4 regions of the Ruegeria sp. CF3 genome follow, and region 2 is predicted to be linked to each of the others. Evidence: riboswitches for the same ligand, from Rfam matches in the RefSeq annotation. Region 2 holds a riboswitch; each other region holds the start of a gene.

Region 1 (7,619 bases), 430 kb from region 2:
TCGGTACGCGGTTGGCAACCAAGCGGTCCAGCCAATCTTGCGCGCCGAGTCCTTTGATGATGTAATTCGCAAAATTCGATATGTCGATGACGCCCACATTCTCCCGCAGCATCTGTACCTCACGTCCCACCGGCTCCCACCAGTTCTGGCGTGTGAAGCCGTTGGTTTCCTGTACACCGGGCTGATCGGCGAACCATAGGGGATGCTCCCAGCCACAGTTCAGACCAAAGACACAGCCCATGTCTTTCTGCATTTCATAGGCAGGGCGGACTCGGGCGGGGCGACCAGCACTACGCTCCTCGTTCGGGAAGTGGATGGCAAAACGGTGGGTATACTGGTCCTCGACCCGTGCCTTGGTGAATTTTTTGTCGGCCCAGTCGCCGAAACGGGCCAGATCCCAGGCAAACATGTCGTATTGCGGCTCGCCCTCGATCATCCACTGCGCCGCCAGCAGGCCCAGACCACCCGATTGCGAGAAACCCGGGATCAGTCCGCCGCAGAGGAAATAGTTCTTCAGTTCGGGCACCGGACCCCACAAGGCGCTGGAGTCCGGAGACCAGATCATCGGCCCGTTGATCACCCGTTTGACCCCTGCGGTGGCGGCAACTGGCACACGTTCGGTAGCGCGGATCACGTTTTCCATGATCCGATCCAAATCGTCGGGGAACAGGTCATGGGCAAAGTCCAGCGGCGTGCCGTCCTCGGCCCAGAACTTCATGTCCTTCTCATAGGCCCCGATCAGCAATCCGTTGCCTTCCTGACGGAAATAGTACTCGCCATCCCGGTCTGCAATTGACGGAAGGCGACGGCCCAGATCGGCAACTTCTTCGATGGATTCAGTCACGAAGTACTGGTGCTCGGTCGGTTGCAACGGCAGAGTCAGCCCCGCCAGCGCCGCAACTTCGCGGCCCCAAAGACCAGCGGCATTCACCACCCATTGCGTGTGAATATCGCCCTTTGCGGTACGCACGATCCAAGACCCGTCGGGTTGCTGATCCGTACCTAGCACCGGACAGAACCGTTCTATGGTTGCTCCCATGGCGCGGGCACCGGCAGCATAGGCGTGGGGCACGCCCGAGGGATCCACATTGCCGCCATCGGGTTCATACATGATGCAGCGGATATCGTCGAACTGCGCCAGCGGGTGCAGTTCCTTGGCCTGCTCGCGACTGACCTCGTGGAAGTTCAAACCATAAAATTTAGCCTTGGCTTCCTGCAGGCGCAGCTGATGCTCACGTTCTTCGGTTTGCGCCAAATAGAGCGAGCCGGGCTGGAACACACCGCAGCTTTGACCGGTTTCCTGTTCCAGCTCTTTATACAGATTCATCGTATAGTGCTGGATGCGGGTAATATTGTTGTTGTCATGCAGCCCATGAATGTTGGCCGCCGCGTGCCAGGTCGAGCCGCTGGTCAGTTCGTCCCGCTCTAGCAGGACAACATCGGTCCAACCCAACTTGGCGAGATGATACAGAATTGAACAGCCGGCTAGGCCGCCGCCGATTACAACCGCTTGCGCATGCGTTTTCATGTGCTTCCCCTCTCAAATGCCTCAGGCGGCGATGGTTTTCATTGCACCCAGAAACTGGGCCACTTCGGCGACGCTGTTGTAGTGGCACATCGAAACACGCACGCAGCTGGCCATGCCAAGCGGTGTCAAGATGTTGCCCGAGTAGTGATCGGCCTTGCGCAAATGCGTACGGATGCCTTGTTCGTTCAGTTGCTTGACCACATCGACCGACGGCACGCCCTCGACCTGCAGTGACACCAGCCCCTCGCGTGCTGGGTTATCGACACCGCCCAGAATGGTCACCTTCTCCATCTCGGCCAGCCCGGGCAGGTTGCCGGTTCCGCGGATCATCGCATCAGTCAACGCTTTTTCCTGCTCATGGATCGCCTCTCCGGCAGCGACGAATTTTTCGCGCCGGTCGGTGGCGTCGCTGACCTGTGCGCCCAGCCATTCGAAATAGCTGACTACGTCAGACATTGTAGCGTAAGAGCCGGTATCGCGCGTCCCCATTTCCCAATTGTCGGCGGGGCCGTCGATCAAGCTGTTATGTGGCAGCTTGGTCAGCCGGTCAGAAATCCAGGCCACCCCGTAACCATGGCGCGAGAACACCTTGTAGGGCGAGATCACATAGCCATCGACATCATAGGCGGTCAGGTCGATCCGGCCATGCGCGGCGTGCTGGATACCGTCGATTATGATGAAGCAATTGGGCGCAACGGCGCGGATCTCGGCAGCCACAGCCGCTACATCCACGCCCATACCGGTCACCGGCGAGGTGTGCACGATAGTCGCAACCTTTGTGTCCGGCGTTACCTGCGCCGCATAAGCATCTGCTGTGACGGTGCCTGTGGCGTCGTCATGGACCACCAGAACATGATCTTGCCCGGCCACCCCGGCCCAACGCGCGCAAGCGCTTCGGGTCGCGGGATGTTCCAGCGTTGTGCCAAGTACCCGACCGGTGGCGGTGCCCAGACAGGCGTTCATGATCAATCGAAACAGCAGCTCGGTCCCGCTTTCGCCGACAAAGAACTGGCCACCGGGGGCGTTCATGAACACGGCCATATCTTCTTTGGCCTTGTTGATTACCCGCACCAGTTCGTGACTTCCCGGGTTGTCGCGGCCCTGATTGTCAGGGATCGCAGCATAAGCCTGCGAGGTGCCCACAACCGAATTCAGCGTCAGCGCCCCACCCGCGTTTTCAAAGAAAATACGCGGTCCCTGCTGCGGGCAGTGGTCAACCTGCGCAAATCGGGCACGGATTTGTTCAAGCAATTCTGGAGTGATCTTGGTCATCGGGAACCATTCCTGCGAAAATGTCATTCTGGCAAGATATATGCGCCCTTTTGCAAAACTACTCACAAAAAAACTTGGGGCATTGTGGGTGGAAATTGAGACCATCGAGCCAAGAGAGCTCAGCCACAAGAACAATATGGTTCGCGAATTTCAATTTCGTCGGCCCGATCACACCCTCACGCATGCCTTCGCTCGGTTGCGAAACCGCTAGTCAGGCCGACGGTTTGTAACCTGAGCGTGGTTCTAGAGACATCGCTTTGCAAAAGAAGTTTGAACTAATGCAGAACGGCCTGGATCCTACGAAGCTACTTATTGCAACTGTCTTGGACACCAATCGCAGTGGCCATGCAGTTTTAGTTTATCGCTCGAGTGAAGGCGATTTGATTCTGGACAATGTCACCAACAGGATCAAATCTTGGAAGGAAACGAGGTATCTTTTCCTACGAATACAGGACCCAAATCACCCTGATCGTTGGGTACAGGTTTCTAGCGGCTAAAGACAATGTGGCGCGCCCTAGAGACGCGCCACAATAAAATTTTGGTCCTGCGACTACTGGTTGTTTCGCGGCAACCCAAGTTTAGGACACTGCTTCAAACTTTGGTCAAGCTTTCGCAGCGTTGTACAAACGCGGAGTCACCAGACCTGTACTGTTCAAACCGCGCATTGCCTTGGCTGCCGCAAGCACTGCCAGATCAGCAATCGGCTCAATGACGATTACCAGCATATAAGCGCCGCCAAAGGACAGAACCGACGCCATGGTTTCTGCGCCGAAACCCTGGCCGTAGAAGGCCCAGAACCCAACCCATGCGACTACTCCTCCCTGATACGTCGCACTTAGGGCAAGAGCTTGGCCATATTTGAGGTCAACATATGCTGTGCCGGGTGCGATGATGCGGCTGGCCAGTGCCTGTAGCGCAAATAGCGGCACCAGCAGAGTGGTCAGGTTGATGAAGTACTGCGGAAGATCGAACGGGGCAAAAAACACACCCTGAATCAGGAGACCAGCTGCCAATCCAAAAGCCGCGGGTGCAGCACCGAGAAGCAGAAACAGCGTCGACCCCAGGATGAAGTGGACTTCAGAGACACCAACCGGGAAATGCGGCAGGACTTCGAAGAAAAGGAAAACCCCAACGGTGGCGAGCACCGAGCGCATAACAAAAGATGCAGGTCCATTCGCACGCAATGTGGAAAACGTTTCTTTCGCTGCGTAAGTAGCCGCACCTGCGGCGGTAACATAGGAAAGCGCGATTTTGGCACCATTCACGATGCCCGGTTCGATATGCATGTTCTTTCTCCCTACCGCCTCACCCGGCGGCTTGTCAGGTTGAATCGACCGTAAGGCCGACAGGTTCAGTCTGGGCATAGCCCGGCGCTTTACGGCAGGTCTCCTGACTCGCGGGTGCTCGCTCCGCCAACCTTCCCGGTTCCATTACGAACCAGTGGTGTCTTGGCATCGCTCTCCGCTCACAGTTGCGGGGGCAGTTACGGAATTGGCGCCATTGAAAACACCGAACCGTATTCCCTTTTAATCCTTTTGGCTTCCGCCATCAGGAACCGAAAACAATTCACCGCTACAATGGCGGCTTCGCCTGTGTCAATTGTCTTTGCGAGCTATTCCAATGTAAACTCGACCGAAGCAGGATTCACGCAACCGGTCACTTGATCGACAGGGTAAACCAAGCGTTACCTGAAACCTCTTGAAGCTCTAGCTGCTAGAGGCTTTAAGATTCGGATTAATTCGCGATAGTGCGATCCAAATACGTTAAACTTGTGAACCAGGACGAGACCTATGCTTACAAGGCGCCATTTCATTCAATCCACCACAGCGCTGTTCTCGGCGTCTGCGGCCAGTCCATTGATCGCCAAAACCTGGCCAACCGCATCGCAGAAGACCTATTGGGACAGTCAGGTCACGCCAATTGGTTACGATCCAATGACCTCAAATCCGTGGGGTGTTCATGACCGTTTTTTACCAAGACGCGTCGCGGCAAATGATGGTTTGGTTCCAGGTGACATCCATGTGGATGCCGTCGCGCGCTATCTCTATCATATCGAAGAAGGCGGGACCGCAATGCGCTATGGCGTAGCGATCGCGCGCGGGAACCTTTACGAGCCCGGCACCTATGTTATCCGCCGAAAGGTCGAATGGCCACACTGGACACCAACCGCTTCAATGATCGAGCGCAACCCCGAATACGCGGAATTCCGGAATGGCATGGAGCCCGGGCCGAATAATGCTCTCGGCTCTCGTGCCCTTTATCTATACGTTGGAGACCGAGACACATATCTCAGAATTCACGGCACGCCTGAGCCAAGAAGCATCGGCGGTCGCGCAAGTTCTGGATGTGTGCGAATGATCATGGCTCATATCAATGACCTCTACCCAAACGTGAAAACCGGCTCGACCGCTTTCCTATACTCTGCCGAAGATAGCGTCACAGCCCGCTCATGAATATTGGGCAGCGTACAAGGACGTCGCTGCCCTCATTTCGATCAGGCGTCGCGCGCAATGCAGATCGGAGCGCCATTCGTCGCGCGCAATGGTACCAATGTCGTCTCGACGGGTCCGCTGTGCTCATACCAAAAGCAATTATCTTCTGGCAAAAGGCGTGCCGTGGTCAAATCCTGCGCCGGCCCTGCCAGCGCTACGACCGAATCTGGCACGTTGCCTGGTTCAAGTGCCTTGCTTTTGGCTCCGGTGAACTGGGCTGAGCAACCAGCCGTAATCGAGACTAACGTGATGGTAATTGCGATCCGTTTCTGCATTGATCTGTTCCAAATTTTTTGCGTCATCTGCAATTAGATTGCATCCACACGGCCGGCCCGCAAGACGAAATGAACTAACAATATCGCAGGCAAAGAACCCGGATGAAAAAAATATAAAAGGTATTGAAGCTCTAGTTACTGTAGGAACTATTTACAAAGGACCATAGAGATTCTTGAGGTCCAATCATGTCATCCGATACCCATAGCCACGACCATGGCCACGAAAACAAACATGGTCACCACGCATGCGGTAGTGGCGGGTGTGGCGACATCGCCCCCGCCGGTCCAATTCCTGAAGGTGGTAGAAGCTTTCAGGTCTCTGGCCTTGATTGCGCCGAAGAGGTGGCGATCCTGAACCGTGTCGTCGGCCCGAAAGCAGGTGGTGAAGAGCATCTCGCATTTGATGTGATCAACGGTCGGATGACGCTTCTTGAAAGTGCTTCCAAGTTATCTGACGAAGATGTCATGCTGCTGGTTGCGAGTACTGGTATGACCGCCAAACCATGGGATGACGGAAATGCCGCCCAGGACCAGGCGGCGCATATTGCACGTCAGCGGCGGTTCACCACTCTTAGCGGAGGGTTTTGGGCAGCAGGTTTTGGCTGGCACATTTTCGAAACCGGCATGGGCGGTGCGCTCGGGCTGTTCTCGGGACATGGTGAGGTTCCGATGCCTTTGCCCGAGGCAGCTTTGTTCGCAGTCGCGATCTTGTTTGGCGTCTGGCTGGTGTCCCCTAAGGCCTGGTCTTCGGCGCGTCGACTTTCGCCTGATATGAACCTTTTGATGGTTGTTGCCGTCGCCGGTGCCATCGCTCTGGGTGAGTTTTTTGAAGCGGCAACTGTAGCATTTTTCTTTTCGCTCTCTCTTTATCTGGAAAGCTGGAGTGTCGGACGTGCTCGGAACGCGGTGTCCGCGCTGCTTGATCTGGCCCCCCCGACGGTTCGGCTGGTTCGTGCTGACGGTTCTGAGGCAACGGTCCCGGCGGCGGATGTCTTTGTCGGTGACAGCTTCATCGTTCGAGGTGGGGATCGCATTCCACTTGACGGAGAAGTCATCGAAGGGGCCGGTGCCGTTGACCAGGCTCCAATCACGGGTGAAAGCGCGCTGATTCCCAAAGAGCTGGGTGATGAGGTCTATGCCGGCACAATCAATGGTGAAGGCACCCTCAAAATACGTGCGACGAAAACAGCGTCAGACACCGTGCTTGCCAAGATCATCCGGATGGTCGGTGATGCTCATGCGCGCCGCGCGCCGGTTGAGCAGTGGGTTACAAAATTTGCGCGGATCTATACGCCCATCGTTATGGTCGTCGCAGTGGCCATCGCCCTGATCCCGCCGCTTGCATTTGGCGCATCGTGGGGCTTCTGGTTTTACAATGCGCTTGTTCTGCTGGTTATCGCCTGCCCCTGTGCGCTCGTAATTTCCACACCGGTTTCAATCGTTGCGGCTTTGACCGCTTCGGCCCGGGCTGGGGTTCTGATTAAGGGCGGCGCATATATCGAGGCCCCCGGGCGTACCACCGCACTAGCCATGGACAAGACAGGCACGATCACCATGGGTGAGCCTGAAGTGGCCAATGTCTATCCGCTGGGCGCCGCATCCGAGCAGGAGCTGTTAGCGAGCGCTGCCAGCCTCGAGGTTCGGTCTTCACACCCGCTGGCCCGCGCCATTTTGACCCGGGCAGAACAGACCGACATTTCGATATCGGCGGCTGAAGACATCCGAACCGTTCCCGGTCGTGGTCTGGAAGGCCGTACCGAGCGTGGAGATATCTGGCTTGGCTCTGACCGCTTCGCTGTCGAGAAAGGCTTTGGCGCGTCCATCCCTGCCGAGTTGCGCAACCAAATCGAGAGCGCGGGAAGCACACTTGTTGTTGTCGGGGATGAGAACGGGTTAACCGGTTTGCTTGAGCTGCGGGACCGCATTCGCCCCGAAGCCCGAAGCATCGTTGCCCGGCTTCATGCGCAGGGCGTGAAGTCAATCATCATGCTGACTGGTGACAACGAACAAACAGCGAGAGCGGTAGCAGCCGAAGTCGGCATCGACGAAGTT
Region 2 (7,619 bases):
GGAAAACACGCCGGGCCATGTCGTGTAGTCTGCGCCCATCGTATAGGGCCGCGGTCGGTGGATCTTCGCGGCGTTTGCAAGCCTGATCGCGGCTAAATAGCTCGTAACGGGTGGGGAGATCTTGAATCCGAGTTTGATCAGATCATCAACGTCCAGCATCAATACATCTCCGTTTGGTCATCGATTCGGGAACCGGGCGCGGGCCAAGCTCAGATAGGTTCTGAGCCGGATCGCATTAATCGGTCCTAAAGGTTCGTGATCTGCCGTGACACGCCAGGGCGAGAAGCTCATCGCGTCTCCATTCTGCGGATCAAATTCTGCACCTTTGGGAATCGTGATATCCGCCACGGGCGTGACGGTATGATGGTACGGATCAAGAGGTGCATCTGGTTGCGGATCGCATGCCCACCGGATGCGATTGTCGAGCACATCGAATTCGCCGGCCGGGCGCGGGGGCTCAATCACACACAGCTCGAAGTGATTATCTCCATCGGCCACGTCTTGCCGCAAACACTGCCCGATCCCATCTGGGTCGTCTACCGGATGTGCCGGAATTTTTGGTTTCGCGCTGCGGGCCAAGTATCTGACCGTTAGATCGGGGCCCAGCCGATACGGTGTTGTCGACCAGAAATGGACCTCAAAAGGCGAGTGCATATAGTTCGAGGCAAAATCACTCGCGACGCGAAACTGACGCTTGCCTTCACGAGTGAGGAAGGCGCGAAATCCTGCGCGCAGCCCTTTGGTGATCAACCTAAGGCTCCATTTTCGTCGCCCTTTGATCGCGTGCTGGACCGCTTGTAATGTGGCGACAAGCCTGCCCAATCGCTCATATTCATCGGGGACGTAGCTGGGAAACACATCCTGATCGACCAATACGAAATCGAACTCGTCGCTGAGTTGTGTGGTCCCCAGATGCGCAAGTGCCTCGGCGTCGATCAGCTTGGGGCCTGGCACGTCAAAAAGCTTGATCGCCATCCCGTGGGCATCCGATTTCCGGTCATCCAGATGCGCGCCGTTGGAAAAGCGAAGTGCGGCTGAATAGGCAGCGGGCTGTTCAAACAGGCCGTGACGGAACTGTTCTGGTAGATCGTTTCTGACAGTGAATGTTGCAGCCACGCACCCGTGACTGCGCCCATGCTGAGCCCTTAAGCGATGGCCTTTCCACCGTGCAACGGCCTCGAGATTGTGGTCAATGACATCATCAACAATATCCGGCGGCAATGCGTTTTGCGAAACATGTGTCAAAGAACCGTCTCCTTGGATAAACCCAGGCAATGATCAAACAGGGGCAAGGCGCTGACAAAGCTAAACCTCTAAATTTGTTCAGCTTACCTCAGATTGTCTAATTTCCAAACACACCAACTATGGACAGCCGTGGCCAGACAAATTCGGCGCGCAGCCCTACCCATTCGGTTGGTGCTTCGGACACGTGGTTGCCGGCGCTCGATCCTCGACCAGAGTTGGGCGCCTTCGACTTTATCATTGACGTGTCCGGTGTTCTCGGGCACTCAATCGATTGATGGTTCCCGGTGGTGTTGCCGCGGGATGAAAAGGGAATACGGTGAGGTTTGCCAAAAGGTGCCAATTCCGTAACTGCCCCCGCAACTGTAAGCGGTGAGCAAGGTCAAACAGCCACTGGTCCACAGGGTCGGGAAGGTTGGCCGAGCGCGGACCCGCAAGTCAGGAGACCTGCCATCAGATGTTTAACCAACCCGGGGCGGGGCGTCCTGGAAGGAGGCTTTGATGGCGCGTCAATCGCGTGTTTACATTGTCGGCAGCTTCCGCATGCGCTTGGAAACAAGTGGAGTGGACCATGCCAGATACGCCTGATCATTTCATTCTAGTCTGCGAAAGCTGCACTGAAGGGCTGCCCCTTGATGAAATTTGCGATGCGTTGACTGGGAAATTACCTCGCAGTTTTGCGATCCGCGCGTCGTCTTGCATGGCAGGCTGCGATAGTCCCAGAACGGTTGGGTTCCAGGCCGTAGGAAAGGCGCAATACCTTTTTGGTGGCATTCAGACCGCGGATGAGGTGCAGGCGCTGGCTGAGTTTGCAGCGCAGTATCGTGAAAGCCCGGATGGCTGGACAAATGCCACTGATCGCCCGCAGGCGTTGTCCAATAAAACCCTCTCGCGCATGCCGCGGATCGAACAGGGGGCATCGCAATGACGTTGCCACCCTTTCTGATTGCCGAAAACCTTGAGTATTATGCCCTTAACGGAGATGTCCTGTTGCAGGGCGTCTCGTTCGAGTTGGACGAGGGTTCCATTCTAGCCATCGCCGGCCCGAACGGGGCGGGGAAAACGACGCTTCTCAATCTGTTGTGCGGCGCTGAGCCGCTGGCACTTGGCGATGTTCGGATCAAAGGACGCAGTCTGAAACAGCTCTCCGCCAAAGAGCGTGCGCGCATGATTGCAGTGGTAGGTCAGCAGGAACTGCCCGATGGACGCTTGGCGTTACGCGATTATGTTGCGCTGGGGCAAATACCCATCCGTGCGGACCGCTCTGCCGAAGGCCACGCGCAAGAGCTGGACCGGATTTTAGACCTGACCGGTCTCGCAAATCTCGCGGACAAGCGCATGGCCCAACTGTCCGGAGGCGAACGTCAGCGTGCCCATATCGCGCGCGCTTTGGCGCAAAACCCTTCGTTGCTGTTTCTGGACGAACCGACCAACCATCTGGATCCTGATGCAAAAGGGCGGATGCTGTCTTTGGTCGCCGAGCTTGGGATCACCGTGGTCATGATCGTACACGATCTGGTCATGATCCCCGAATTCGCCACACACGTGGCGCTGATGAAATCGACCCGCATGATCGAGTTTGGGTCGGTGGACAAGGTGCTGACACCCGAAAGAGTCCGCGAAACTTTTGGCGTTGATTTCCTCTGCTTTCTCCACGAAGGCCGCGTGATCCCGGCGCTTGATATTCGAAGAACCACAGTCTCAACTTAGTCGAAGGAACACACTGAGATGAAATACATCTGGCCCGTGGCGTTGGCCACCGCCATGGCAAGCGGTGCTGCTGCGCAAGAAGTCACCGTAGACAACTGCGGCGAACCGCTGGTTTTTGATACCGCGCCCGAGCGCCTGGTTGTGCATGACATGAACATGACCGATATGGCCTTTGCATTGGGTCTGCAGGACAAGATCGTCGGCCTGACCGGCATCACCGGCTGGTACAAGACCAGCCCTGATTTTGATGCCCTGCGCGGCGACATCCCCGAGCTTGCGCCGAAATATCCGACCGTCGAAAACCTGGTGGCGGTTGAACCCGACCTGTTCTTTGCAGGTTGGTACTATGGCATGAAGCCGGGTGGTGATGTGACCCCAGATACATTGGAACCGTTCGGAATCAAGACCTTGGTTCTAACGGAAAGCTGTGTCCATCTGGACAAGGATCGCCCCGAAGCCAGCATGGATCTTCTGTTTGGCGATGTGTTGCGCTTGGGCAAGGTGATGCAAGTCGAAGACAAGGCCGAGGCTCTGGTCTCGGGCTGGAAAGAGCAGCTGGCAGCGATCGAAGCCAAGACTGCTGAACTGCCCAAGCCCCGCGTCTTTCTTCTGGATGGTCCTGCAGATGCTCCGTTTACCGCCGGTAAATTCGCGATTCCCGATGCGATGATCACAGCCGCCGGTGGTGAAAACGTCACTCATGACATGGACACGAGCTGGGGCCGCACCTCGTGGGAAGCCGTTGCCGCATCGAACCCGGAATTACTGGTTTTGTTGGATTATCAGACCGGCAATGGCGCCGAGGACACCTTCAAGTTCCTGCAGGAACATCCCGTCATGTCGCAGACTGATGCCGTCAAGAACGAACGCTGGATCGGATTGCGCTACGAAGAGCTAACGCCGGGACCGGCAAATATCGAAGCGATCTCGAAGATGGCGCGCGCGATGCATCCGGGTCAGAGCTGATATGGGCCGATTGGGCCTGACGTTGTTGCTGGGGGCGGTCGTTCTGACCGCCCTTTTGCTGATTTCCACGATCTACGGCACAACCTCGATTCCTTTGTCCGACACCTTCACCGCGATATTGCGCGGTACGGGGTTGCAGGACGGAGAGATGTCGCCGCTGCATAGGATCGTATTCGACCTGCGATTGCCCCGCGCGTTGTTTGCAGCCGTGATCGGTGCCGGGCTGGGCATCGTTGGCGTGGTGCTGCAAACGACCACACGTAATGACCTTGCCGATCCATTTCTGTTCGGCCTGTCCTCGGGCGCGGCAGCGGGGGCGGTGTTTGTAATTACCGTGACCGGAGATATTCTGGGTTTCTGGACTCTGCCTCTGGCTGCCTTTTGCGGCGGTCTTGTGGCGTCGGGCATCGTGCTGGCGCTGGTTCATGGGCTTCGCACCAGCGCACCGGAGAAGCTGATCCTTGCGGGTCTGGCTGTGTCGTTTTTGTTTTCGGCCATCACCAACTATCTGATCTTCGCCGGTGATAGCCGCGCCGCCCATTCTGTCATCTTCTGGATGCTGGGGGGGCTGGGCCTGGCCCGTTGGGAGACGTTCCCGCTGGTGTGCATCGGTCTGCTGCTGATCCTGAGCTATTCGCTTTATCGCAGCCGCTGGTTGGATGCGCTGCTGACCGGGGATTTGACTGCCGCTACTCTGGGTGTGCCGGTTCGGGGTCTGCGGTTCAGCATGTTTTTCACCGCAGCTTTGGCAACGGCCGTGTTTGTTTCCGTAGCCGGAGTGATTGGTTTTGTCGGTCTGATGGTGCCGCATATTGCACGCGGGATCGCAGGTCCCCTGCACAAAAACCTTCTACCTACCGCCGCTATGGTTGGTGCTGCCTTGTTGACCGGCTCTGACATTCTCAGCAGGCTTCTGCTGGCTCCGCAGGAATTGCCGGTGGGGATCGTCACAACTTCAATCGGATCGGTGTTTGTGTTCTTGCTTTTATTCAGGACAGCGAGAAATCAACGGTAAGGCCCTCGATCTTCGCTCCCAAGATATTTCGTCCTGATCAGGTCTGAGCCGAGTTTAAACCTTTCCGTCAACCGCTTGGCCGAGCCACTTGAACACAAGCTTGGCTCGGTCGGATGAGGTGTTGTGTAGTTTCACGTAGAAATCCAGTTGCGATGAGATGGTTTGCGGCAACAGTCTGACCAGTTTTCCGGATGCGGTCAGCTCCGAGGTCAGTCCCTCCCATCCCAGCACTGCGCCCATATCGTCCTGAGCGGCCTGAAGCGCAATCGTGTAATTGTTGACCCGATGCGCGGAATTCAGCGGGCCTTCATAGCCCAGTTTACGGGTCCAGGCCCGCCAATCGGTCCAACCGGTATCTGGTGCATCAAGATGGATGAGCGGCACTTTGGCGATCTCGCCGACATGCTCGATTGGGTTCTGTTTCGCAAACCGAGGGCTGCATAAGGCCATGATGTTGTCGTGAAACAAGGTCTTGATAATCCCTGAATCGCGGCGTGTATCACCGTAGTGAATGCTTAGATCACATTTTGAGGTATCGACCCCGAGATCGGTCACAACTTGTGTCACAGAAACATGGCCATGCGTTTTCCAAAACTGGGCAAGCCGTGGTGTAAGCCAAAGCGAGCTGACCGCCGTAGAGGAACGGATCGTCACGCCTTTGTGGTCATACTGTCGGCGCAACTGCCCAAGGGCCTCGCTGATCCCTTCAAGGCCACGTTGAAGGGCGACCAGCAAATAGGCTCCGCTTTCGGTAAGTTCGACGCCGCGATGATGGCGCAGAAACAGCGCGCATTGCAGCTCGTTCTCAAGCGCTTTGACCTGATGGCTGATCGCTGCGGGCGTAACATTCAGCTCTTCAGCAGCAGTTTTGAAACTCACATGCCGCGCTGCGGTTTCAAAGCTGATCAGAGAGCTTAGGGGCGGAAGATCATATGGGCGGTTGGGCAAGATGTTTTGACCTGTGACAAGTTGAAAACCCGATAATAAGAACGCAATCAGCAGCGATTTGGCTTAGTTCATCTTATGCAGAGTGAATCTTTTTGCAATTGCCCGCCAGCAGTTCAATGTGAAAATTCGCCACAACCGTTTGAGACATGATCAAGGGATGTGCCAAGGGTCCTCAAGCCCCTTGGACATCATATCGATCTTTCCTCATGCAATTCGATCCCCGGTTGGTCGTGCACAATTTGAAGGAGTTGCAGTATGCAGTCACATGCAAAAGTCGTGGTTGTCGGTGGCGGATGCGTCGGGGCGTCAATTCTATATGGGCTGACCGAACATGGATGCTCTGATGCCGTTATGCTGGAGCGCACCACACTGACCTCGGGTTCGACGTGGCATGCGGCTGGTTTGCTAGTGACCTTTGTGCGGTCGCACAACGTGTCGAAGATGACGATGGAAACCATCCGCATCTACACCGAGGTGGAAGAGAAGATGGGCAGTTCGGTCGGACTGCGTAAGGTAGGACAGCTGCGGGTGGCTAATACCGAAAAGCGCTGGGATGAGTTCCAGTCCTATATCTCGATCGCCGAAGCCGCCGGCGTGCCTTGTAAGCTGCTGACGCCAGAGGAGATTGCCGAGGTTCATCCCTTGCTGAACCAAAGCCCGGATATTCGGGGTGGTATCCTGCACACGGAAGACGGCTATGTGAATCCCGCCGACATTACTATGGCATTGGCCAAGCTCGCGCGGGATGCCGGCGCCAAGGTATACCAGAACACCGAAGCGCAGGCTTATGAGAAGCTGGACAATGGCCACTGGAAAGTGACCACCAATCAGGGTGAGATCACCTGCGAGCATCTGATCTTTGCCACCGGCAACTACGCCCGCGAAAATGCGCGCCGCGTGGGGCTGGACCTGCCATGTATCCCGATCGTTCACCAGTATTGGACGACCGAGACGGTGCCGCTGTTGAAAGAGCGCCGGGCGCAAGGCTTGCCCGAATTCCCAATCCTGCGGGATGAGGACTACGGCGCTTATCTGCGCGAAGATGTGGGCGGGATCCAGTTCGGGCCGTATGAATTCACCAAAGACCTCAAACTATTCGCCGAGGATCGTGTCCCGCCCGAGTTCGGGGCCGATCTGTTGCCCGAGGATTTTGATGCCGTGGAAACCCAATGGGAACGCGCCATCGAACGTGTGCCGACCTTGGGTGAAGTTGGGATCAAGGCCAACACCCGTGGCCCGTTCCAGATGACCCCGGACGAGCTGCCTCTGGCCGGACCCGCACCGGGGCATGAGAACCTTTGGCTGGCCGAAGGCATGCCTGGTGGCATCCTCTGGGGCGGCACCGTTGGTAACCGTTTGGCCAAATGGATCGTCGATGGCGATCCGGGCATGGATATGTCGGAGCTCGACCCGCGTCGATTCTCGGACTACGCCTCAAAACGTTGGACCATGGATAAGGTGCGCGAGACATGGGGCACCCATATGGATGCGCATGTTCCGGGTGAGGACTTCCCGGATGCGCGCCCGATGAAGACCATGGGGTCATATGATCTTTTGACTGCTCAGGGCGCGGTTTGGACCAGCTTTAACGGCTACGAATTTCCTCGCTGGTTTGCCAAATCGCCCGAAGAGGCGATCCCCGAACACAGTTTCCGCCGCACCAACCATATGGAGCGTGTTCAGGAAGAGGTGCGCACCACCCGTGAAGAGGCTGGCTTCATCGAAATGTCGCCGATGA
Region 3 (7,619 bases), on a different contig from region 2:
CAGCAGATCGAGATCGCGTCCGCCACGCCGCTGGCCTCAACGAGGCTTCTTATATCACTATTGGGCAAACGGATATTGATATACTCGTCCACATCCAAACTGAGAATCCAATCCGATGACAGATAGCTTGGGTGATTCCGCGCAAGCGAAAATGCACGAACCTGCGGCGCAGCGCGCGGACCCAGCCTGTTTCGTTGGTGGTGAGCCCAGCCAAGCGCTTGCAACCGTTCGCCCATGGCATCGGTACCATCAGCGCAATCATTGGTATAAATCAGAATGTCATCAAAGCCGATTGCGTGGTTGTAGGCCACCCAATCGATCATGAAAGGCCCTTCGTTTTTCATCGTTGTTACGATGAGAAAGGTCTCATTCGTCATAAGTTGTTCTCTTGCCTGTGCCGGTGTCGGACTCTTGTTGACCTGTTTAGAATAGCCCCAGAATTTTGTCCAACCAGGCCGCCAGACAGCCGCAACGCTTGCCTATTATTTGATCTACCGATTCTGTGGGATCACCTCATAACCCGGTTCTTCTGGCTCGTCGTCCAGCATCTCGGTTGGGAACCCTGGCGCCTGGATCTCCAGTCCGGTCGCGTCCTCTAGCCGCCTGATGATGTTCGGGGACAGTTCACGCTCACCATATCGCGCGATGCCATCTTCGAAAATCTTGATCATCAATGGGTTTATCTCAAGGGGAACTCCGGCACGGTCGGCGACCTCCTGAAACAGACCGATATCTTTTTTCACCAGGTCCATGGTGAAGGAAATATCGCGCGAGCCGTTCAGGATGACCTGACTTTCGGTCTCGTGCACGAAGGATGTGCCTGACGATATCTTGATCGCCTCATAGGTGGTTCCAAGGTCCATGCCGGCGGCCTTGGCTGTCACCAGTGCCTCGGCGCAGGTGATCAGGTTGGCGGTCGCCAGATAATTGGTCAACACCTTCAAAACAGAGGCCGAGCCCAGATCGCCCGTGTGCAAAATGCGCCGCCCCATGGTGGTCAGGAATGGCAGGATACGTTCAAAAGTCTCACGATCACAGCCTGCGAAGATCGAGATATTACCCGTCGCTGCCCGGTGACATCCGCCCGAAACCGGGCAATCCACCGCTGCGCCGCCTCGTTCGATGACCATTGCGCCAAGGCGTTTGACTTCGGCTTCGTCGGTGGTCGACATTTCCATCCAGATTTTGCCAGGGCCGACCTCTGGCAACACTTCCTGCATCACCGCGTCCGAGGCCGCAGGAGAAGGCAAACAGGTTATAACAGCATCGCAATCGCGCATCAGCTGCGCCGGACATTTGGCGGCTTTGGCACCCTTGGCGACGAATTCGGTCACCAGATCCGGGTTCAGGTCATGAACCGTCAGATCGATACCGTTTCGTAGCAGCGATCCAGATAGCTTGCCCCCTACATTCCCCAGCCCGACAAACCCTACTTTCATGCGCGGTATCCTCCTGTTCGCATCTTGCTGCCATGCCAGCACGTCGTTGCAGAAGTATCATGCCGCCCAGCGACCCCGACAGGTCGCTTTTTATCCGCTTTTTCACGGATCGGCGCGACTCGCTTGACAAGCAACCCTGCCCTGCCGCATGTCCCTTTCGTTGGTGTCTGCGAGAGCAGATGAAAAGGGAATGCGTCAGCGGTTTTTGCCGTCAAACGCAGCCGCCCCCGCGACCGTGACCGGAGAGGGTGCCCAAAGCCACTGGCAGTATGGCCGGGAAGGCGGGACATCCGACAGAGGCCTCCTCTGAAATCCGCAAGCCGGGAGACCTGCCAACGCCCGAAGATGAAACCGGACGGGGTGTTCCGGTGTGGGGCTGTGATCGGCCCGCATGAAACCCCGTCCCCCACGAAGAGGATTTGGGGGGATGAGAGACATGACCGAGACCGCACCGGTCGAACTGCTGGTTTGCACTACCTGCCGTCGCGGGCTGCCTGTCGAGGATGACGCCCAGCGCCCCGGCACGTTGCTGCACAAGGCGCTTGAACAGGCGGGCCTGCCCGAAGGCATTACCTTGAAAGCTGTGGAATGCCTGTCGAATTGCGATGAAGGCTGCTCGATCGTGCTACGCGGAGGACCGGATCGCTGGACTTTCGTGTATGAGCATCTGAACGAGATCGACCATGTTGAAACCATCGTCGAAGGCGCAGCCAAATACCTCGCCACCGAGGACGGTTTGGTCAAATGGCGCGAACGTCCCGAACATTTCCGCAAAAACTGTGCGGCCCGCATTCCCCCGATTGGAGCCCTGAAATGAGCAATCTCGAGAAACTCCCCGTCACTGTGATCACCGGCTTTTTGGGCTCGGGCAAAACCACACTGGTGCGCCATCTGATGCAGAACCCGCAGGGCAAGCGTCTGGCGGTGGTCGTCAACGAATTCGGCGATGTCGGCGTCGATGGCGATATCCTGAAGTCCTGCGCCATTCCTGATTGCCCGGCGGAAAACATCATGGAACTGGCCAATGGTTGCATCTGCTGCACCGTGGCCGATGATTTCATCCCGACCATTGAAGCCCTGATGGCACTAGAGCCGCGCCCCGATCACATCCTGATCGAAACCTCCGGTCTTGCCCTGCCAAAACCGCTGCTGAAGGCGTTCGACTGGCCCGATATCCGCTCGAAAATCACCGTCGATGGCGTGATTGCTCTGGCCGATGCCGAGGCCGTGGCCGCTGGTCGGTTCGCTCCGAATGTCGAGGCGGTGGATGCGCAACGCATGGCAGATGACTCGATTGATCATGAAACTCCCTTGTCCGAGGTGTTCGAGGATCAGATTTCCTGCGCCGACATCATTCTGCTGACCAAGCCCGATCTGGCTGGCCCGGAAGGCGTTGCGAAAGCGAAAGAGATCATCGCCGCCGAAGCGCCCCGCCCCATGCCCGTGGTCGAAGTGGCCGAGGGTGCCGTGGACGTCCGCGTCGTGCTGGGTCTAGAAGCCGCGGCCGAGGATGACATGGACGCGCGTCCCAGCCATCACGACGGCCATCACGATCACGAGCATGACGATTTCGAAAGCATCATCGTTGAACTGCCCGAGCAAACCGATCCGATTGATCTGGTCGCCAAGATTGAACGATTGGCCAACGAGTTGAATATCCTGCGCGTCAAAGGCTATGCCGCCGTTCAAGGCAAGCCCATGCGCCTACTGGTTCAGGCCGTCGGTGCGCGCGTGCGTCACCAATATGACCGCCCGTGGGAGCCCGGCGAAGACCGTCGCTCGCGCCTTGTGGTCATTGCCGAGCATGACGATATCAAAGAGGCCGAGATCCGCGATATCCTCGTGGGTGTAACCGAGGCTGCCGAGTAAGACTTATGCACGTCGTCTTCCGCGAAAGCCATGGGCTCGAAGAAACCGAGACCCCGACCGATCTGGGTCAGAGCCCGGCGGACCTGGTGGTGCTGTCCTTTTCCGACAGTGACCTTGGCGCTTTCGCGGCGGGATGGCATCGTGGAGGTGGGCCTGAAGGACGCATGCCAACGATGCGGCTGGCCAATCTGACGGCGCTGAAGCATCCCCTCTCAGTCGACACATATGTCGAGCAGACACTGGAGGGCGCAAAGGGCATCCTGATCCGTCTGATCGGTGGAGTGCCCTATTGGGCGTACGGCTTGCAGCAGGTTCTGGCGCTGGCGCAGGCCAAAGGGATTGCACTGGCCGTACTGCCCGCAGACGGTCGCGAGGATACGCGGCTGGATGATTACTCTACCCTGCCTGTCTCGACCCTGCGGCGGCTGGCGCATCTGTGCGACACCGGCGGTGAGGTCGCGGCGCAGGCCGCTCTGGCGCAGATGGCACTGGCTGCGGGGTTGTATGCAGGTCCGGTCATGGGCGCCAAGACCATCCCCGAATGCGGTGCCTGGTGCCCAGATCACGGCGTGATCCCTGCAGAAAACGCTCTGCCCGGTGATGCGAAACGTATCATCGTAACCTTTTATCGCGCATACCTGACCTCGGCAGATACCGCCCCAATTGCGGCGTTGATCCGCAGCTTGCGGGCGCGGGGTTTTGAGGCCGTCGGCCTGTTTGCCCCGTCGCTCAAAGCACCAAATGCCGCCGATTGGCTGCGCGAGACTATTGTGGCGCTGAAGCCTTCGGCGATCGTCAACGCCACCTCATTCTCAGGCAAGGGCGCATCAGGCACCTCACCTCTGGATGTGGCAGAGGTGCCGGTCTTTCAGGTCGCGCTGGCCACCTCACGCCGCAAAGCGTGGGCTGACGCAGTGCGTGGCCTTTCACCTGCCGACCTCGCGATGCATGTGGTCCTTCCGGAAGTGGACGGGCGGATCAACGCGGGCATCGTATCCTTCAAAGAGCCGGGCAAACGCGATCCGCATCTCGAATATTCTCGTTTCGCTCATCGGGCTGAACCCGAACGGATCGAAGCCATCATCAACCGCATCTCCGGCTGGCTGAACCTTCACGACAAACCCAAAGCGGAGCAGGTTCCGGCGCTGGTACTATCGACCTATCCCGGCAAAGACTGGCAGATGGCACATGCAGTGGGTCTGGATGCGCTGGCCTCGGCTGAGGCAATGTTGCTCGATCTGCAAGGCGAAGGGTATGACACCGCGCCTGCCGAGCCAATTGCTGAAACTCTTCTTGATGCACGGATTTCATGGCCGCTAGAGGATTATCAGGCGGCGCTGGCGGCGCTGCCGGAAACACTCCGCGCCGATCTCAATAAGGTTTGGGGCACTCCCGAAGACGACCCTGCTTTCACAAACGGCGCGTTCCATTTCACGGCACTGCGTCGTGGAAAAGCGCTGATCGCGCTGCAGCCCGAGCGCGGTACACCCGAACTGCGCGATGACGACTATCACGATCTGTCGCGCACACCGCGCCACGCCTACGTCGCCTTTTACTTGTGGCTGCGCAAAGGATTGGTCGCGGATACGCTGATCCATATCGGTGCGCATGGCACGCTGGAATGGTTGCCGGGAAAATCAGTCGCCTTGTGCAACGAATGTTGGCCCGAGGCGTTAATCGGCGATCTGCCGGTGATCTACCCCTTCATTGTCAACGACCCCGGCGAGGCCGCGCAGGCCAAGCGTCGGATCGGGGCGGTCACGTTGGGCCATATCCCACCCCCGATGAAGGAAAGCGGCACACCAGATCGCATGGTGCGGCTGGAATCGCTTTTGGACGAGTTCTCGAACGCGGACGGGCTAGACCCCAAACGCCGCGATCGCCTGCAGGAAGATATCCGGGACGAGGCGCAGGCGATCGGGCTGGAAAGCGATCTTGGCCTCGATCAGGCCACCTGTACCGCCGAGGCGATCACGCGCATTGACCGATTTGTCTGCGACATCAAGGAAAGCCAGTTCGGTGATGGGCTGCATATCTTTGGGCGCGTCCCCGATGAGACGGGCAATTTCGACGCTGCCCCCTCAGCCCAAGCTGAACGCTCTGCCCTAATTGACGCTTTAGCGGGCAAACGGATCGAGGCCGGGCCGTCCGGTTCCCCCTATCGCGGGCGTACGGATGTTTTGCCGACCGGGCGGAATCTTTACACGACCGACCCACGCTCGGTTCCCACGCGCGCGGCCTATACACAAGGCGTCAAGCTCGCCGAGGAACTGGTTCGGCGGCACCTGCAGGAAGAAGGCGACTACCCCAAGGGCTTGATCGTCGATCTATGGGGTTCGGCCACTATGCGCACAGCGGGCGAGGAATTCGCCATGGCGCTACACCTGCTGGGAGTGAAGCCGGTTTGGGATAAAGGGTCTGAGCGGGTCTCGGGCATCGAAGTGTTGCCGATCACCGATCTCAGCCGCCCGCGTCTGGACGTAACACTGCGCGTCTCTGGCCTGTTCCGGGACGTGTTCCCGACGCTTTCAGCGCTTTACGGTCAGGCTGTCCGCGCATTGACCAAACGAGATGAAGCACCCGACTGGAATCCTTACGCCGGTCAGGAGCCTGCGGCGCGGGTCTATGGGCCAGCCCCCGGCAGCTATGGTCTGAACATGACTCATCTGTCCGAAACCTATACGGATGAGGCACGCGTGCAAGCGGGTGAGGCTTGGCTTGATGCCAGTTCCTTCGCTTTGGAAGGTGAACACATCGCGCAGGATAAGGACGGTATCTCGCAACGCGTCGCCAACGCCGACAGCTTTGTGCACCTACAGGACCTGACCGAGACGGACTTGCTGCTGGCCAATGATTATGCAACGCACGAGGCCGGATTTGCCGCCGCCAAGAAAATCACCGGCGGTACTGCGCAGCTTTATCATCTGGACAATACCAACCCGGACAACCCGCGCGCCCGCACCCTGCCCGAGGAAATCAGCCGCGTCGTCTATGCCCGCGCCGCCAACCCGGGCTGGATTGCCGGAATGCAGCGGCACGGGTTCCGGGGCGCCGCTGAAATCGCGGCGACGCTGGATCATATGGCATCTTTCGCGCATCTGTCCGGCACAGTCGCACCGCATCTGTTCGATCTGTACCACGACGCCACGCTGGGCAATGAAGAGGTCGACGCCTTCCTGCAACAGGCAAACCCGCAAGCACATCAGGCCATGCAGGATCGGTTCCGGGCACTGCTGGAGGCAGGGCTATGGCATACCCGCCGGAACTCGATCCGCGCCGACCTGGAGGGGTTGGGATGAGTGCGCCCATCGTGCAGGGCTGGTGCCCCGGTGCCCATCGCCCGATGATGTCCGGTGATGGGCTGGTCGTGCGTGTGCGCCCTCGGCTGGCGCGCCTGGATGCCCAACAGGCGATAGGGCTGTGCGAATTGGCGGAACGGTTCGGCAATGGCACGATCGACCTTACCAACCGCGCCAACCTTCAGCTGCGTGGAGTAAAGGAAACCGACCATCAATCCTTGTTGGCCGCGCTTTCCTCGCTGAACCTGCTGGACGCCGAACCCGGAATCGAAATTCGCCGCAACATTCTGGTCTCGCCACTCTATGAAGCCGGTGATCTGACCGCTCGGCTGACACAGGAATTGATCCAGCGTCTGGCCGAGCTTCCGGATTTACCTGCCAAGTTCGGCTTTGCCATCGACACAGGTTCCGAGCGTTTATTGGCCGATGACTCGGCGGATATCCGGCTTGAACTCGGTTCGGGCAGCCTGATCCTGCGCGCGGACGGGGCCGAAACCGGGCGAGTGGTGTCGGAAGCTCAAGCCATCGACCAAGTGATCGCGTTGGCGAAGTGGTTTGCGCAAACCCACACAACCGAGACCCGCCGTATGGCGCGGACCGTTGCCACATATGGTTTGCCCAACGAGTGGCAAGGCAGCGCGCCCGGCCCCATTGGCGTGCCTCTTCAACCGGGAGCCTGCGTGCAGGGGACACTCTATGGCGCTGCCTTTGGGCAGCTACCGGCGCGGCAACTCCATTTGCTGATCGAAAACAGCAACGCCACTGCCCTGCGGGTCACACCATGGCGGCTGTTCCTGTTGGAAGGCGGGGCGGCGATACCCGCCCTTGACTTTGTCACAGATGGCACCGACCCGCTGAGAACAACCGACGCCTGCCCCGGCGCGCCATACTGCCCGCAGGCGCAGGTCGAAACCCGCGGTGTGGCGCGCGCCCTGGCCGCGCGCGTTGCAGGCAGCCTGCATGTATCGGGCTGCGCCAAGGGATGCGCCCGAATGGGTCCGGCCGATGTCAC
Region 4 (7,619 bases), 190 kb from region 2:
TGGGTAATCACGATTTCGGATTTGGGCTGGAACTCGTCAATCGCATCGCTCGCCAAACCGCCTGCCCAATGATTTGCAGCAATATGCAAACCACTCAGACCGAACAAGGTTGGGGTGCACACACGATTCTGCATCGGGTTGTCAGACTAAATGGACAGGACACCGCAATCCGCATCGGGGTTCTTTCTGTTTTGCCCTCTCAAACCGCACAGTGGGAAGCACATCTGCTAACGGACCGGGTCGTGGTAACAGACATTCTGGCCGCTGCGCGGCGCGCTGCTGAAGATCTCAGCGTGCAAGGTTGCGACCTGATTGTCGCCCTTGCGCATACCGGACTGGGATCGGCAATGGCCGAGCCGGATATGGAAAACGCGATCATCCCGCTGGCCGAGATGCCGCTGATTGATGCCGTCGTCGCAGGCCACACCCATCTGACACTGCCCGGAAAGGCGCATGATGGTTATCCATTCGTCGACAGTACGCGGGGGCTTGTCCATGGAACGCCGGTTGTCATGCAGGGTTGGGCCGGGTCTCATCTTGGGATCATTGATCTGACACTGCAAAAAGATACCACCGGCGATTGGCGCATTACAGGCAGCCATGTCGAAGCGCGGGCAATCGCTCAATCGGGCACAGAAATACCCGAATGCCAAAGGATCACAGAGCTGTTTGCGACCGGCCACGCTGCGACGCGCAAAAGGGTGACCAGGCCAGTGGGCACAATCCCACACACGCTGCACAGCTACTTCTCATATTGCTTACCGGATCGCGGTCTGGCCTTGGTTGCGGCGGCTCAGGTCGCTGCCCTACGCCCGCATTTGGTCGATACCGACTGGGCAGATTTGCCTATCATATCGTCAGCCGCCCCGGCAAAGTTCGGCGGGCGCACAGGAAGCAAGTACTACACGGATATCCCCTCAGGTGAGATTTCAGTTCGACATATCGCCGATCTCAGTGTCTTTCCTAATGAATTGCGCGCGGTGCTGGCCTCAGGTTCTCAGATTCGGGACTGGCTTGAGATGTCAGCCGGGCTGTTCCATCAACTTGGATCAGACGCCCCGATCGATCTTGCCGATCCTCAGCGCACGGGCTTCAACTTCGATGTCCTGCATGGCGTCACCTACCAGATCGATCTTTCGCAACCGGCGCGGTTCGATACGCTCGGTCGAGTGATTGATCCGGCATTTTCCCGCATACGCAACCTGGAATTCGATGGGCAGCCGATTGCGCCTGACCAGAGTTTCCTTGTCGCCACCAATAACTACCGCGCCAATGGCGGTGGTCATTTTCCAATTGCGCGACAAGCCCGTATGATTGACCTGCCTCAGATCAGCATACAGGATATTCTATGCAAATACGTCGCTGGCACACTGCCCGCCGACCCACTTGCACATGCACCGCGCCCCTTTTCTTTTGTACCAAACCAAAGGCAGGGCGCGATCCTGACAACGGGGCCGCGCGCGCTACACCATGTTGCAGAGCTTGCTGAGTATCATCCACGCATTCTGCCCGACGATGCGGATGGTTTCATGCGTATTCATCTGACCTTCTGACGGGTTGCCATTTTCAGGGGATGCACCTATATCGGCTTTGAGAGGTTGGCGCGGGCGAGCGCCTCGCCAACCTGGTCAGGTCCGGAAGGAAGCAGCCACAACGAGCCCCGCTTGGGTCGATGTCCAACCTCTCACTTAGAACCCATCAGCCGCAGGAGGGCGTTTATGATTGTAGCAAATTCCCTTCGGGCAGACCGGTTCTGATCCTTTCCGATCAACTGACTGCCTGAACACATCACCAGCGGATGCGCGATTGCCATCCGGCGGGATTGCTGTTTCTGATCACAGGCAGACCAATGTTACTTTCCTTATCGGACCTCGGATGGTCCTCTCATTTCGCGGCTCAGCATGCGGCTGATCCGTCACTTCTACCGTATCGCATCTCGGCCGTACACCGGGATCGACTGATCGGGCTGAGCCCTGAAGGTGAATCGCCTTTGTTATCTCTGGATCAATCAACCGGCGCATATGCCGTTGGGGATTGGGTTCTGGCGGATGAAAACAAACGCATACGCCGAGTGCTGGACCGGCGCAGCCTGCTGCAGCGCCGGGCCGCAGGTACAGGGGCAGCGGCGCAGCTGATTGCTGCAAATGTTGATGTGCTGTTCATCGTTAGTTCCTGCAACGCCGATTTCAATATGCCACGATTGGAGCGGTATCTTGCGCTGGCACATCAGGCAGGCTGCTATCCGGTGGTCGTTCTGACCAAATCGGACATGTGCGATGATCCGAGCCTTTATGTAGATCAAGCCCAATCGCTCGCCCCGTTTCTGACGGTACTTGCGGTCAACGCGCTGGATCACGGCGATCTCGAACAAGTTCTGTCGTGGTGTCCGAAAGGACAAACCAGCGCCTTGCTTGGATCATCCGGCGTTGGGAAAACGACGCTCGCCAACGGGATGACGGGGCAGGATCAGGCCACCGCAGGTATTCGCGAAGACGATGCGCGCGGCAGGCACACAACAACCTCACGCGCCTTGCATCGCATGCGCAATGGCGGCTGGCTGATCGATACGCCCGGCATGCGCGCGTTACGTCTGCTAGATGCGCAAGAGGGGTTGGATGAGGTGTTCTCGGACATCTCAGACCTCAGCCTGAATTGCCGCTTCTCGGATTGTCAGCACGAGACCGAGCCCGGATGTGCGGTGCAGGCGGCAATCGACGCTGGTACGCTTGATCCCGCGCGGCTGGACCGCTGGCGCAAGCTGCGGCGCGAAGACCAACACAATTCCGCTTCGGTGGCGCAGGCCCGCGCCCGCGACAAGGCGTTCGGCAAGATGGTGCGCAGCGTGATGCACGAGAAAAAATCCCGTAAAGGGCTATAACGAAGCTGGGCACCGACCTACCGGTGCCCAGCGCTATCAGGCGATCAGTCTAGGCCAGACTGCCGCATTCCGTCTTGCGAATGCACCGATATGGCCGATCTTGGACACTCCTAATTCGCTTGGTGCAAGCAGATGGCGCCCGGCTTTGGGTCCATAGAGATCGGCAAGACGCCAGACAGCATCCGGCGGCACCATTTCATCATCTGCGAAGGTAAACAGATCGACACGTTTGCCCAAGTCTTTCCAGCGGGCGGCGGGCAGTGTCGTGCCGATCTCTGGCACATAGCTTTTGGGGGCGGTGCACCATTTGCGCCATTGCCAATAGACTTGGGCAGGCAGGTCCGATCCAAACCCGACCAACCGTCCGGGCAGGTAGCCAAGCGCCTTGACCACCAGCGGCGCGTGACCATACCAGAACAACGCCGCCAAAGCGCGATAAGGCCAAGGGTGATCCGCCAGCGTTACCAGACCCGAACAGACACAGATCATCCTGTCGATCTGATCGATATCGGGTTGGATCGGGCCAAACATTCCGCCCAAGGAATGACCGATGCTCCATAGCTTGGCCTGTGGAAACCGTCGGCGCATCTCGGCCCGGGCGGCTGGAATGTCGATCAACGCCCAATCGGCCATGGTGACATTTGACCGCTTTTGCGAACCCACCAAAGAGTGACCAAAATCCCGGTAGTCATAGGTCAGGCAGGCCATGCCCTGTTCTTCGGCGAGCCATCGGGCGAAGTGCTGATAGTAATCCCTCGGCACCCCAGTCGCACCGTTTATGACGACCACCTTTTCGGGGTCGGCAACCGGACGGTAAAGCCGCGCCGACAACATTGCCGGGTCGGACGGGATCTGAAAATCCTCGGTCACAACCGCCTGCTGCGTGTCCAACATGGTGCCCTCCAATACCGACTGAACTGATCAGTTCACCCGAAGCGCCTCAAGTCAAGGTTGACGTGGCTGGACCGTACGTCACTTGCCTGACGCAATCTTCTTGACTCGGGCACGGCGCAGCCGATAGCCATGTCGCGATGGTTCTCGCGCCCAATCGGGCCGGGATGAAAAGGGAACACGGTGCGGTTCTGCACGGAGAAAACCGGAAAGAACCTAGTCCGAGACTGCCCCCGCAACTGTAAGCGGAGAGCAATGCCGAGATACCACTGGCCTTGAAGGCTGGGAAGGTCGGCAAAGCGATGACCCGCAAGTCAGGAGACCTGCCATCAGATGTAGAACCGAAACTCGGGCGGGGTGTCCGGGACGGGTTTGATCGTGCTCTGCACCGACCAACCTGTGCCACGCCCTCGCCCTGCGCGCGGAGGGCGCATTGATGATCTGGAAGACTAAAACGCACGAATTCGCGGCGACCGTGTGCCAACGTACTGGGGCAACCTGCCCCGCACTGGCGCAAATGGCGCGGGCTCTGACGCAGGCCATGTCCACCACAAAACCGGTCACAAAATCTGGGTTTGAGATTGAAGGCAGTATTGACCTGTCGCACTGCCCAGAGGGATGTACCGCCCGCTTTCGCGCCCAATGCGACCAGATACGTGTATTCTGCGGAACCGATCCTGAAATCGATACCGGCCGGCTGGATGACTACGCAGACATGATGTTCGGAACCGAGTACCGCAGCCTACCCGCAGACCTGCTAAGGAATCCTCCTTGCGCCATGCTTGAGGCTTCGCTTCTGGTGCAGCACAACGGTGGCGAAATCTCGCCACATGTTGGTGTCTAAGCCGTCAAACGGCTTGAACACGGGCCGGTTCAACGGCCCAAAGCATCTGGGCATTTGTCTCGACTGCGCAAGGACGCACCGTACGCAATCGCTTCAATGCCGCCTCAGGCCGTTCACCGCATTCAACCATCAGACGCAGAACCACCATCCCGGATCGGCCACAGCCACCACGGCAATGCACTAGCACACGGCCACCACCTGACAACGCCTGACGGGCAGTCGCGCCAACGCGGGGCCAGCGGTCCAAAATCTCTTTGGGTGGCGTGCCAAAATCTTCGATCGGCAAATGCACCCATCTGCTGGCACGCCCCTGAATATCAGCGCCAAAATTCCGCGCACCATCCTGAATCATCTCGACCTCAGTCGTCATCGAGATCACAAGTCCCGGCTTCCAGTCTGCGATAAGATCGAGGTCTTCGGTATAAGTGCCTCCGCGCCCGGGCATCGATGACAAGGCCAAGGTGCCTCCGCCAACCTGCAACGCATAAACCACCAGTTGCGACATAATCTCCCCCCAAACAAACTTCACCCAACAACATACTGGTCCAGTAAATAGAATAGAGTGGATTTTAGCCGCATACCCACGCATTCCAAAATGAAAATCGTCCCGGCCGGCTGTGGACGCGGGCGGCGGGGGCCTCTACGCTGCGGCGTAACGCGAATCCGACAGAGCAGACATGACCGAGACGCCCAGCCCCGCCTACCAGGTTCTTGCCCGCAAATACCGCCCCGAAACCTTTGCCGATCTAGTCGGTCAGGACGCCATGGTGCGCACTCTGAAAAACGCCTTCGAGGCGGACCGGATCGCGCAGGCCTTCATCATGACCGGCATCCGCGGTACCGGCAAGACGACGACCGCTCGGATCATAGCCAAGGGTATGAACTGCATCGGTCCCGATGGCAGCGGCGGCCCTACCACCGAACCCTGCGGTCAATGTGAACACTGCGTAGCCATCATGGAGGGCCGCCATGTCGATGTGATGGAGATGGACGCCGCCAGCCGCACCGGTGTCAATGACATCCGCGAGATCATCGACAGCGTCCGCTATCGCGCTGCGTCCGCGCGCTACAAGATCTATATCATCGACGAGGTTCACATGCTGTCGACCAGCGCTTTCAACGCGCTGCTCAAGACGCTGGAAGAACCCCCCGAACACGTGAAGTTCATCTTTGCCACCACCGAGATTCGCAAGGTCCCGGTGACCGTCCTGTCCCGTTGCCAGCGCTTTGATCTGCGCCGGATCGAGCCGGAGGATATGATCGGACTGCTGCGCAAAATTGCAGGTGCCGAGGGGGCACAGATTGCCGAGGATGCGTTGTCGTTGATCACCCGGGCCGCCGAGGGATCGGCGCGGGATGCGACCTCACTGCTGGATCAAGCGATCTCGCACGGGGCCGGTGAAACCAGCGCGGATCAGGTGCGCGCGATGCTGGGGCTGGCCGATCGGGGCCGGGTGCTGGATCTGATGGATATGATCCTGCGCGGCGATGCTGCAGGCGCGTTGACCGAGCTGAGCGGGCAATATGCCGAAGGGGCTGATCCACTCGCCGTCTTACGCGATCTGGCTGAAATCACGCATTGGGTTTCGGTGGTCAAGATCACCCCGGATGCCGCCGAAGATCCCACCGTTTCCCCCGACGAACGCGCCCGAGGTCAACAAATGGCCGAGGCTCTGCCCATGCGAGTCCTTACACGCATGTGGCAAATGCTGCTGAAAGCGCTCGAGGAAGTTTCCGCCGCACCCAACGCAATGATGGCTGCGGAAATGGCCGTGATCCGCCTGACCCATGTGGCCGACTTGCCTAGCCCGGAGGAGCTGATCAAGCGTCTGCAAGATACGCCTCCGCAGCCCAATGGTGGCCCCGGCAAGGGAATCGGTGCGCCCGGACATGCTCCTTCCGCGCCACAGGCTGTGGCCCGACCGGCCTATGCCGCATCGGGGATTGGCGGCAGCGCGGGCGGGCCAACGGCCGCGCTGGCCCAGGATGTGCAGGCAGCGCTGGCACGTTATCCTACATTTGAACATGTGGTTGAACTGATCCGAGCCAACCGGGACGTGAAGCTGCTAGTCGAGGTCGAAAACGGCGTGCGTCTGGTTTCCTATCAACCGGGCAGGATCGAGTTCGCACCGACCGACAACGCCCCGACCGACCTGTCGCAACGATTGGGCGCGTCGCTGCAGCGTTGGACAGGCAACCGCTGGGCTGTTTCTATTGTCTCTGAGGGCGACGCCCCGACGATTGCCGAGGTTCGGGATGCCGCTGAGCTGGCCCTGAAGGCCGAGGCGGAACAGCACCCTCTGGTGCAAGCAGTGCTGACCCATTTCCCCAAAGCGCGGATTAAGAGCATCGAAAGCGCCGAACAACGCGCCGCTCAGGTCGAAATCGAGGCCCTGCCCGAGGTTGAAGACGAATGGGACCCGTTCGAAGAAGACTGACCTTCGTGCATAGCGCCCCTCACCCAAATGCTCCCGCACCCGCCGCGGGCCATCGGCTGACGCCGATACCCCTGAGCGGCTTTGGACCCGGCAGCGCGCCTTACTCGCCGCCGGGCCCAACGGGAGGAAAGGTCTTGCCAAAGACCTTGACGACAGGCGGGAGTATCCTGACCTCTTGTGCCGCGCGGTTACGCTTCGTATCTAGGCCACAAATCGAGTGACAGGAGATTACCGATGCTAAAAGGTTTAGGCGGCTTGGGTGACATGGCCAAGATGATGAAATCCGCGCAGGATCTGCAGACCAAGATGACAGATATGCAGGAAGAGCTGAACACCATCATGGTCGTCGGCGAATCCGGTGCCGGGCTGGTCAAGGCCACCGCGACCGCCAAGGGTGAGCTGAAAGGTCTGGATATCGACCCGTCGATCTTTAACGGTGACGACAAGGAAGTAGTCGAAGACCTCATCCTCGCCGCGATCAAGGACGCCCAAACCAAAGCGCAGGAACGTTCGCAGGCAGAAATGGCCAAGCTGACCGAAAGCATGGGCCTGCCCGCAGACATCAAGC

The links. Region 2 has a riboswitch for cobalamin ahead of ACR0KC_RS08895 (DUF1636 family protein). Riboswitches for the same ligand answer to the same signal wherever they lie in the genome.
Region 1: another riboswitch for cobalamin. It lies ahead of ACR0KC_RS10690 (energy-coupling factor ABC transporter permease); the one in region 2 lies ahead of ACR0KC_RS08895 (DUF1636 family protein).
Region 3: another riboswitch for cobalamin. It lies ahead of ACR0KC_RS14310 (DUF1636 family protein); the one in region 2 lies ahead of ACR0KC_RS08895 (DUF1636 family protein).
Region 4: another riboswitch for cobalamin. It lies ahead of ACR0KC_RS07960 (hypothetical protein); the one in region 2 lies ahead of ACR0KC_RS08895 (DUF1636 family protein).

What each region holds. Positions count from the first base shown of each region.
Region 1 covers NZ_JBQFRK010000002.1:662,921-670,539, reverse strand. Annotated here, with positions in the region: gene ACR0KC_RS10705 (GcvT family protein) at 1-1,528, opposite strand, end outside; gene ACR0KC_RS10700 (aminotransferase class V-fold PLP-dependent enzyme) at 1,550-2,800, opposite strand; gene ACR0KC_RS10695 (transglutaminase-like cysteine peptidase) at 3,058-3,297, shown strand; gene ACR0KC_RS10690 (energy-coupling factor ABC transporter permease) at 3,403-4,086, opposite strand; cobalamin riboswitch at 4,163-4,375, opposite strand; gene ACR0KC_RS10685 (L,D-transpeptidase) at 4,591-5,253, shown strand; gene ACR0KC_RS10680 (hypothetical protein) at 5,295-5,567, opposite strand; gene ACR0KC_RS10675 (heavy metal translocating P-type ATPase) at 5,754-7,619, shown strand, end outside.
Region 2 covers NZ_JBQFRK010000002.1:237,749-245,367, forward strand. Annotated here, with positions in the region: gene ACR0KC_RS08885 (peroxidase family protein) at 1-159, opposite strand, end outside; gene ACR0KC_RS08890 (catalase family protein) at 178-1,245, opposite strand; cobalamin riboswitch at 1,504-1,711, shown strand; gene ACR0KC_RS08895 (DUF1636 family protein) at 1,814-2,170, shown strand; gene ACR0KC_RS08900 (ABC transporter ATP-binding protein) at 2,167-2,952, shown strand; gene ACR0KC_RS08905 (ABC transporter substrate-binding protein) at 2,971-3,918, shown strand; gene ACR0KC_RS08910 (iron ABC transporter permease) at 3,920-4,933, shown strand; gene ACR0KC_RS08915 (LysR substrate-binding domain-containing protein) at 4,988-5,881, opposite strand; gene ACR0KC_RS08920 (GcvT family protein) at 6,137-7,619, shown strand, end outside.
Region 3 covers NZ_JBQFRK010000003.1:545,774-553,392, reverse strand. Annotated here, with positions in the region: gene ACR0KC_RS14320 (glycosyltransferase family 2 protein) at 1-377, opposite strand, end outside; gene ACR0KC_RS14315 (NAD(P)-dependent oxidoreductase) at 492-1,439, opposite strand; cobalamin riboswitch at 1,584-1,790, shown strand; gene ACR0KC_RS14310 (DUF1636 family protein) at 1,876-2,256, shown strand; gene cobW (cobalamin biosynthesis protein CobW) at 2,253-3,308, shown strand; gene cobN (cobaltochelatase subunit CobN) at 3,314-6,607, shown strand; gene cobG (precorrin-3B synthase) at 6,604-7,619, shown strand, end outside.
Region 4 covers NZ_JBQFRK010000002.1:48,453-56,071, forward strand. Annotated here, with positions in the region: gene ACR0KC_RS07940 (bifunctional 2',3'-cyclic-nucleotide 2'-phosphodiesterase/3'-nucleotidase) at 1-1,553, shown strand, start outside; RNA gene ffs (signal recognition particle sRNA small type) at 1,592-1,690, shown strand; gene rsgA (ribosome small subunit-dependent GTPase A) at 1,850-2,878, shown strand; gene ACR0KC_RS07955 (alpha/beta hydrolase family protein) at 2,915-3,772, opposite strand; cobalamin riboswitch at 3,895-4,114, shown strand; gene ACR0KC_RS07960 (hypothetical protein) at 4,206-4,613, shown strand; gene ACR0KC_RS07965 (phosphatase domain-containing protein) at 4,618-5,118, opposite strand; gene ACR0KC_RS07970 (DNA polymerase III subunit gamma/tau) at 5,291-7,051, shown strand; gene ACR0KC_RS07975 (YbaB/EbfC family nucleoid-associated protein) at 7,286-7,619, shown strand, end outside.